DNA from 2 places in the Roseateles sp. P5_D6 genome. Region 1 is predicted to be linked to the other one. Evidence: predicted binding sites of a transcription regulator. Region 1 holds the regulator's gene; the other holds the start of a gene.
The links. Region 1 encodes NrdR, which represses ribonucleotide reductase genes. Its sites were predicted from a motif close to CACNANATNTNGTG; they were not measured.

Region 1 (4,408 bases):
TCGGATGTAGTTGTTGCCAGCGGCCCAGACACCCTCAGCATCGAACTGCACATGGGTTTTGGGCAACTGGAACAGGCGCAATGACCTGCCGCCTCCGGTGGGGCAAAGATTGTTCGCCGGATAGTGGCATCTGCAATTGTTGCCCCCCGCCGATGTCACGACCATCGCGCAGCTCATCGTCGCGTGCGGGTCGAATCGAACGAAAAGCAGAGAATTGGCCGCATTCGTTTCCGCCTTGGCGTAAGTCAATATGCCGGAAACCTCTTCGGCAGCGGCCGTCACCCGGCGCCTTTCCAGCAAGTCGGCCATAGAGGGAATGGCCATCGCCAATATGACGCCGAGAACCGCCACGGCCACCATGATCTCGATCAGCGTCAGGCCGGATATCCGGGCCTTCAGGGCATGGACAGGGTTTGTCATGACTATCGAGGCCAGCATTCAGAGCCGGTGTCGCGATTCGTGCCGCTGTTGCTGGGGTCGCCTGTCGCCGAGTACTGGGGTGTAGCACCCACCAGGGTCACCGTCAGGGTCTTGCAGGTCAGATCCGTCGCCTGTTTGCCGCCAGCTATAGGGGTTGCCGTGGCGATGTAGCCGACGTCAAACCCCGGGGTTGCGCCGACGCCTGAGAGGCTGACGCTGTAAAGGGGCGTGATGCTGGCAATGTTCAAGTTCAGTGCGCTGAGGGTCGACGCGTAGGTGGCTGAATTGCTGCGGAAACGCTCCTGCGCCTGCATGACGGCGGTCAGTGCGGAGATGGCGTCTGCGCGGCGGGCACGCTGCATGTGCGAGGTGTAGGCGGGATAGGCAACCGCGGCGAGGATGCCGGCAATGGCCAGCGCGACCATCAGCTCGATCAAGGTGAAGCCACGGCGTCGCGGGCGGGAACAAGTACACATGGCCCGATTTTTTGGCAGTACGTCACAACGATCGGTAACGTCTTGGCCGCTCATCCGCCGAGTTGCGCCGCTGGTCGGCATCCACCATGAATGAAGGGGCGAATGAAACGGCCCTCAGGCGCACTTGGGCATGCCGCTGACTTTGTTCGTGCCCACGTAGCAGCTGCGCACGCGGCCGGTGAGCGCCACGACCTGGCGGATGGATTGGCCGCCGCTCAGGCTGAGATCAATGCTGCCGGCCTGGGTGACCAGGCCTTGGAGGTACTGGAATTGCAGCGTCTCGGCGTTGCTGCTGAGGCGCACGGGCTGGGTCGTCGGCAGCCACTCGGCCTTGATGACCTGGCTGCTCGGCTTCTTGCAGGCGGCCTTGCCGCCAGCACAATCGCAGTCGTCCTTGGCGCCGATGTACATCACGTAGCAGGCGTTGGCGCCCTTGCCGCTGATGCGGAAGAAGACCGAGTCGCCCAGGCGGGCCGCTTCGCTGCGCGCCAGGCGCAGGTCGCTGGCCAGGGTGTCCGCGCTGACGCGCAGTTGCTGCTGCTGGCGCATCGTACCCATGGCTGGGACCGCCTGGCCGAGCAGGGCGGCGCAGATGCCGACGCTGGCGCAGAGCTCCACGAGCGTGAAACCACGGTTGCTGCGACGGGTGTTGGCGGTGCGGTTCATGGTGCTTCCCTGGGTTCGTTGTTGATGGAACGAACTCTAGGAAGCGGGGCTCACCGCGTCTTTCCCCCCAAAGGCGGAACGAAGAGGGATGGCGGGTGCCCCATCCCCCTGGTCTCCCCCTCATCTCCCCCCGCCGGGGGATAGGGTCAACCCGGTATCAGATCTCGCGGATCAGCTGCCGGAACTCGTCGACGTCCTCGAAGCTGCGGTACACCGACGCAAATCGAACGTAGGCGACCTTGTCGATGCGCTTGAGCTCGCGCATGACCAGCTCGCCCAGTCGCGTGGACGCGAGCTCGCGGGCGCCGCTGGCGAGCAGCTTCTCCTCGATGCGGTTGATGGCCGCATCGATCTGCTCGACGCTGACCGGCCGCTTGCGCAGGGCCAGCTGCATGGAGGCACGCAGCTTGGACGCGTCGAAATCGGCGCGCCGCCCGTCCTTCTTGACGACCGAGGGCATGGCAATGTCAGCCCGCTCATAGGTCGTGAAGCGCTTGTCGCAGGACAGGCAGCGGCGCCGGCGCCGGACGACGTCACCCTCATCCGACTCCCGGGTCTCGGCGACCTGGGTTTCGGTGTGAGAGCAGAACGGGCAGCGCATTGAGGCTCGACTTAGCCGCGGTAGACCGGGAAGGCGGCCGTCAGCGCCGCAACCTTCTCGCGCACGGCGGCCAGGTTGGCCTCGTCATGCGGCTTGTCCAGCACATCGGCGATCAGGTGGGCCGTCTGGCGAACTTGCTCCTCCTTGAAGCCGCGCGTCGTCATGGCCGGCGTGCCCAGGCGAATGCCGCTGGTGACCATGGGCTTTTGCGGGTCGTTGGGGATGCCGTTCTTGTTGCAGGTCATGTGGGCGGCGCCCAGGATGGCCTCGGCTTCCTTGCCCGTCAGGTTCTTGGGACGCAGGTCCACCAGCATGACGTGGCTCTCCGTGCCGCCGGAGACGATGCGCAGGCCGCGCTCGATCAGCGTGTCGGCCAGCACCTTGGCGTTCTTGACGACCTGCTCCTGGTAGACCTTGAACTCGGGCGTCAGGGCTTCCTTGAAGGCCACGGCTTTGCCGGCGATGACGTGCATCAGCGGGCCGCCCTGGATGCCGGGGAAGATGGCCGAGTTGATCTTCTTGGCGATCGCCTCGTCGTTCGTCAGGATGATGCCGCCGCGCGGGCCGCGCAGGCTCTTGTGCGTGGTGGACGTGACGACGTCGGCGTGGGGCAGAGGGTTGGGATAGACGCCCGCGGCGATCAGGCCGGCGTAGTGCGCCATGTCGACCATGAAGTAGGCGCCGATCTCCTTGGCGATCTTGCCGAAGCGCTCGAAGTCGATGCGCAGCGAGTAGGCCGAGGCGCCAGCGATGATCAGCTTGGGCTTCTTCTCGCGGGCCAGGGCTTCCATGGCGTCGTAGTCGATCGCTTCATTGGCGTCCAGGCCGTAGCTGATGACGTTGAACCACTTGCCGCTCATGTTCAGCGCCATGCCGTGGGTCAGGTGGCCGCCTTCGGCCAGGCTCATGCCCATGATGGTGTCGCCCGGCTGCAGCAGCGCGAAGAAGGCGCCTTGGTTGGCCTGCGAGCCGGAGTTGGGCTGCACGTTGGCGAATTCGGCGCCGAAGAGCTGCTTCAGGCGATCGATGGCGAGTTGCTCGACGACGTCGACGTACTCGCAGCCACCGTAGTAGCGCTTGCCGGGGTAGCCCTCGGCATACTTGTTGGTCAGCTGGCTGCCCTGGGCCTGCATGACGGCCGGCGAGGTGTAGTTCTCGCTGGCGATCAGCTCGATGTGGTCTTCCTGGCGGCGGTTCTCGTTCTGGACGGCGGTCCAGAGTTCGGGGTCGACCAAGGCGAGGGTGGAGGTGTTGCGGTCAAACATGCTGGTGTTTCCGAAGGTCAGGCGGTGAATCCCCGGCGGTCACGGCAGGCGTGATGTCCCAAGGCTGCCCAGGCGAACGGCTGATAGCGGTTGTCATGTCGACAGAGGACAGCCGCCTCACGCTCCCCGGTGGTGGCCCACCTCAGGTCAGCTAGTGACCCTGATCGCCAGTCGCGTGAATGCTCAGTGTATGTCAGCCGCGCCTCAGCGCAGCAGGGCCACCTGGGCGGAGTCGCCGGTCGAGGGGGCAGACGCCGCTTCGCGCACCAGCGGCCGGACGGTCGTCATGGTCGGCACCGTGCGGCCGGCCGCGACCGCCTTCAGCAGGTCGTGCTCGGCCAGCACGCGGCCCGCATAGCCTGTGTCCTCGGCCAGATTGGCCGCGCCGACGTAATAGCGCAGGCCCTCTTCCAGGCCGCCGGCGCGCTGGATGCATTCCTTCAAAACCTGCACGCCCACGCGCAGATTGGTGACCGGATCGAAGGCCGCCAACGTGCCGCCGAAGGCTTCGTACTTGTCGTCGTGCACGCGGGTCATGACCTGCATCAGGCCCTGGGCGCCAACGGCACTCTGCGCAAAAGGGTTGAAGCGCGACTCGATGGCCATGATGGCCAGGATCAACGTTGGCTCGACCTTGGCGCGCTGGCCCACGGCCCAGGCTTCCTGCACGAGGCGGCTGATGGGTTCCGGCGCCACGCTGTACCGGCGCGCCAGCCAATGGGCGACGGCGGCCTGCTGGCGGCTCAGCTCGCGGGGGTCGGTGGCGGTGGCGCGGGCAATGGCATCGGGCTCGGCCGACGCCATCAGGGTGTTGCCCTCGGCCTCGGCACGCGCTTCATGGCGCGCATTCAGCCAGCCGAGGGTGGCGGATTCCACTTTCTCACGCAGGCCGGCCTGGCTCGTGAACACCAGCAGCACCGACACCACGGCCAGCCCCAGCAGGGCCAGTGTGTTGTGGCTGACCACGAGCAGGCCGTTGC
Region 2 (4,408 bases), on a different contig from region 1:
AGGGAGTGCGCAGTTGGTACAGCGCGTCCTGGAAGCCCATGATTCCCAGGCCGACCGGGCGGTGGCGCAGGTTGGAGTCGCGCGCCTTCTTGACGGCGTAGTAGTTGATGTCGATGACGTTGTCGAGCATGCGCATCGCGGTGCGCGTCGTCTTCTTCAGCTTGGCCTGGTCGATCTGGCCATCCTTGATGTGCTGGGCCAGGTTGACGGAGCCGAGGTTGCAGACGGCGATCTCGCTGTCGTTGGTGTTCAGCGTGATCTCGGTGCACAGGTTGCTGGAGTGCACCACGCCGACGTGCTGCTGCGGGCTGCGCACATTGCAGGCGTCCTTGAACGTGATCCAGGGGTGGCCCGTCTCGAACAGCATCGACAGCATCTTGCGCCACAGGTCCTTGGCCGGCATGCGCTTGAAGAGCTTGATCTCGCCGCGGTCGGCCTTGGCCTCGTAGGCCGTGTAGGCCACTTCGAAAGGCTTGCCGAACAGGTCGTGCAGGTCCGGGCAGGTGCTGGGGCTGAACAGCGTCCAGTCACCGCCTTCGAGCACACGGCGCATGAACAGGTCGGGAATCCAGTTCGCCGTGTTCATGTCGTGCGTGCGGCGGCGGTCGTCGCCGGTGTTCTTGCGCAGGTCCAGGAACTCCTCGATGTCGAGGTGCCAGGTTTCCAGATAGGCGCAGACGGCGCCCTTGCGCTTGCCGCCCTGGTTCACGGCGACGGCCGTGTCGTTGACCACCTTCAGGAAGGGCACGACGCCCTGGCTCTTGCCGTTGGTGCCCTTGATGTGCGAGCCCAGCGCGCGCACCGGGGTCCAGTCATTGCCCAGGCCGCCGGCGAACTTGCTCAGCAGCGCGTTCTCCTTCAGCGCCTCGTAGATACCGTCGAGGTCGTCGCTGACGGTCGTCAGGTAGCAGCTCGACAGCTGCGAGCGGCGCGTGCCGGCGTTGAACAGCGTCGGCGTGCTGGACATGAAGTCGAAGCTCGACAGCACTTCATAGAACTCGATGGCGCGGGCTTCGCGGTCGATCTCGCCCAGGGCCAGGCCCATGGCCACGCGCATGAAGAAGGCCTGAGGCAGCTCGATGCGCTGCTCTTCGATGTGCAGGAAGTAGCGGTCGTACAGGGTCTGCAGGCCGAGGTAGTCGAACTGCAGGTCGCGCTCGGGCTTGAGCGCCGCACCCAGCTTGACCAGGTCGTACTGCTGCAGCTTCTCGTCCAGCAGTTCGGCCTTCACGCCCTTCTTGATATAGCCGGGGAAGTACTCGGCGTAGCGCTGGGTCATCTCACCCTGCAGCACCTCGCCACCGAGGATCTCGCGGCGGATCGTGTGCAGCAGCAGGCGCGCGGTGGCGCGGCTGTAGCCCGGGTCCTTCTCGATCAGCGTGCGCGCGGCCAGGATGGCGGCCTTGTAGACCTCGTCGATGGCGACGCCGTCGTACAGATTGCGCTGGGTCTCGGCCAGCACCGGATCTGGCTTGACGTCGGCGCCGAGGTTCTCGCAGGCCGACGCGATCAGCGACTTCAGCGCACCCAGGTCCAGCGGGCGGCGCTCGCCGCGGTCCACCACCATCACCACCGGCTCGGCGGCGCGCGTGGCCTCGCCCTGCGCGGCGCGCTCCTGCGTGCGGCGCTCGCGATACAGCACGTAGGCGCGGGCGACTTCATGGTTGCTGCTGCGCATCAGGCCCAGCTCGACCTGGTCCTGCACATCTTCAATATGGAAGGTACCGCCACTCGGACGCGAGCGCAGCAGGGCGCGCACGACGTTCTGGGTCAGCTGCTCCACCGTCTCACGCACGCTGGCCGAGGCTGCGCCGCTGGTGCCATGCACGGCCAGGAAAGCCTTCATCAGCGCAACGGCGATCTTGCTCGGCTCGAACGAGACCACGGCGCCATTGCGGCGAATGATCTGGTAGGCCTGATAGCCGGACAACGCAGGGGCGCTGGGGGCGGTGGCGTCGGATCCAAACGCGACCGGGGACTGCGACGACAGCGAGGCGGAGGTGGCCTGGCCCGTGGCGGCTTCATGCAGCATGAGGGGATCCTTTATCGAGAAATGACGGGCAAATGCGCGGCATCAACCCGAAGGTCGGGCCAGCGCATCGTGCGGTGCTTCAGTGGGGTATTTCGTCCCTGCCGCTCCATTGCCAGGCCGGCGTTTCGGCTTGGTCCCCGGGCGCTTTGCTGCCGTGGCCAAGCCACTGCAAACAGCGAATCCGAGGGGATGGTCATGGGGTCGACTGGCTCAGCAGGATATCACGAAGGAACACTATATCTATGGCCCCCGCCGTCCTCAAGCACTACCGCTAGTGTCAAACCCTGGCCGCGATTTCTCTGGACAAATGCCCTGCGCGCGCCTTTGGCCGATCAGATCGGGGCTTGCAACCGGCAACCCGCATCAACACTGGGCTGGCGGGCCGAAGCGGGCCGCAAGGCCGCGCCAGCGCTGCGTCCGAGCAAGCGCTCTATAGCCTCGCCGCAGATTCAAGCAGGGCAAATCCCGAGAAGGTTTTTCTTTCAGCTGTCACCAGCCGAGATCGCAAGCCGCGCCATGCGGTAGCGGATCTGGCGCAGCGACAGCCCGAGGCTGGCTGCCGCGGCCGTGCGGTTGAAGCGGTGCAGCTCCAGCGCTCGCAGCAGAATGGCGCGCTCGACCTCGTCGAGATAGCGCGCCAGGTCCGACGGCAATTCCTCGGGCAGGGACACGCCCTCGGCCACTGGTGCCGCCCCCAGGGGGGTGTCCAGCGCGGCGAACTGCGACTCGCTGCGGTCCTCGTCCAGCAGCGTGTCGGGCAGGCCAAGATCGTCGGCGTCGATCCACTCACCGCCCGCCAGCGCCAGCGCGCGGTGCAGCAGGTTCTCGAGCTCGCGCACATTGCCGGGAAAGGTATAGCGCGACAGCGTCTGCAGCGCACCCACCGTCAGTCGTGGCGCTGGTGACACGCCAGCGTCCTGGGCGATGCGGGTCAGCACCCGGGCGCTGATCAGGCCCAGGTCCTCCAGGCGCTCGCGCAGCGGCGGCACGCGGATCTGGATGACGTTGAGGCGGTAGAACAAGTCCTGGCGGAAGCGCCCCGCCGCCACCTCGGCGGACAGATCCTTGTGCGTCGCGCTGAGGATGCGCACATTGATCGGCGTCTCGGCGGTGGCGCCGACCGGCCGCACCGAACGCTCCTGGATGACGCGCAGCAGCTTGCTTTGCATCGCCAGGGGCAGGTCGCCGATCTCATCGAGGAAGAGCGTGCCGCCATCCGCCGCCTGGAAGAAGCCCTCGCGGTCCTCGTTGGCACCGGTGAACGCGCCCTTGCGGTAGCCGAAGAACTCGGCCTCCAGCAAGTTCTCGGGAATGGCGCCGCAGTTGACGGCGATGAAGCCCTGCCCGGCGCGCACGCCGTGGTCGTGGATGGCCCGCGCCACCAGCTCCTTGCCGGTCCCGGATTCACCCTGCACCAGCACCGGCGCCATGCTGCGCGCCACCTTGTCGATCAGCGAGCGAACCGCGCGGATGGCCGGTGATTCACCCACCAAGCGCAGCGCCGACGCCGGCATTGCCACGCTTTTTTCTTGCGCCGCCGGGCTGGGATCGGGCGCCACGCGGCCCAGTGCCGAACCGACGACGAGGCGGAACTGGCGCAGGTCCACCGGCTTGGTCAGGTAGTCGTAGGCGCCGGCCTTCAAGGCCTCCACCGCGTTCTCGGCCGAGCCGAACGCCGTGATGACGATGGCCTTCTCGGGTCGGCCGGCCTGCTCCAGCCAGCGCAGCAATGCCAGGCCCGAGCCGTCGGGCAGCTTCATGTCGGTGATGACGGCGCTGTAGGTCTGGGCCTGCAGATGCGCCAGCGCCTCTGCCACCGTGCCCGCACTGTCGATCTCATAGCCTTCACGCAGCAACGTCAGCTCGTAGAGCGTGCGCAGATCGGGCTCGTCGTCGACGACCAGCAGGCGCGGGAGCGTGGCAGTAGTCATGCAGAGGATGCAGATGGGGGCGTGCGCAGTCGAACGCAGAACTCGTTGGCCGCCGCGTCAGTGGCGCGGCGGTAGTCGATGCGGGCGCCATGACGCTCGCACAGTTCACGGCAAATGTAGAGGCCCAGGCCCGAACCGCGGCTGCGTGTCGAGAAGAAAGGCTCGAACAGATGGCGCTCGATCTCGTGCGGCACCGGCGCGCCCGCGCTGCGCACGACGAGGTCCAGCGCATCGCCGTGGCGGTCCAGCGCCGCCTGGATCGCGCCCGCGCCAGGCTCGGCATGGCGGTGCGCGTTGTCGAGCAGATTGACCAGGACGCGGCGCAGATGCTCGGCGTCGAACAGCCCCATCAGCCCAGGCGCGGCGATGTGCAGCCGGAAGCGACTCTGGGCACCGGGCTCGACGCCATTGACCTGGGCCCAGTCCTCACAGGTCTCCTGTACCA

Region 2: the regulator NrdR is predicted to act here: its motif matches at 2,265-2,278, upstream of ACXJKM_RS02090 (ribonucleoside-diphosphate reductase subunit alpha).

Annotation. Positions count from the first base shown of each region.
Region 1 covers NZ_JBFUMK010000008.1:33,947-38,354, reverse strand. The annotation lists gene ACXJKM_RS12575 (pilus assembly FimT family protein) at 1-420, opposite strand, end outside; gene ACXJKM_RS12570 (type IV pilin protein) at 423-896, opposite strand; gene ACXJKM_RS12565 (GspH/FimT family pseudopilin) at 1,011-1,562, opposite strand; gene nrdR (transcriptional regulator NrdR) at 1,720-2,163, opposite strand; gene glyA (serine hydroxymethyltransferase) at 2,175-3,428, opposite strand; ZMP/ZTP riboswitch at 3,488-3,613, opposite strand; gene ACXJKM_RS12550 (lytic transglycosylase domain-containing protein) at 3,633-4,408, opposite strand, start outside.
Region 2 covers NZ_JBFUMK010000002.1:2,818-7,225, forward strand. The annotation lists gene ACXJKM_RS02090 (ribonucleoside-diphosphate reductase subunit alpha) at 1-2,032, opposite strand, end outside; gene ACXJKM_RS02095 (sigma-54-dependent transcriptional regulator) at 2,515-3,963, opposite strand; gene ACXJKM_RS02100 (sensor histidine kinase) at 3,960-4,408, opposite strand, start outside.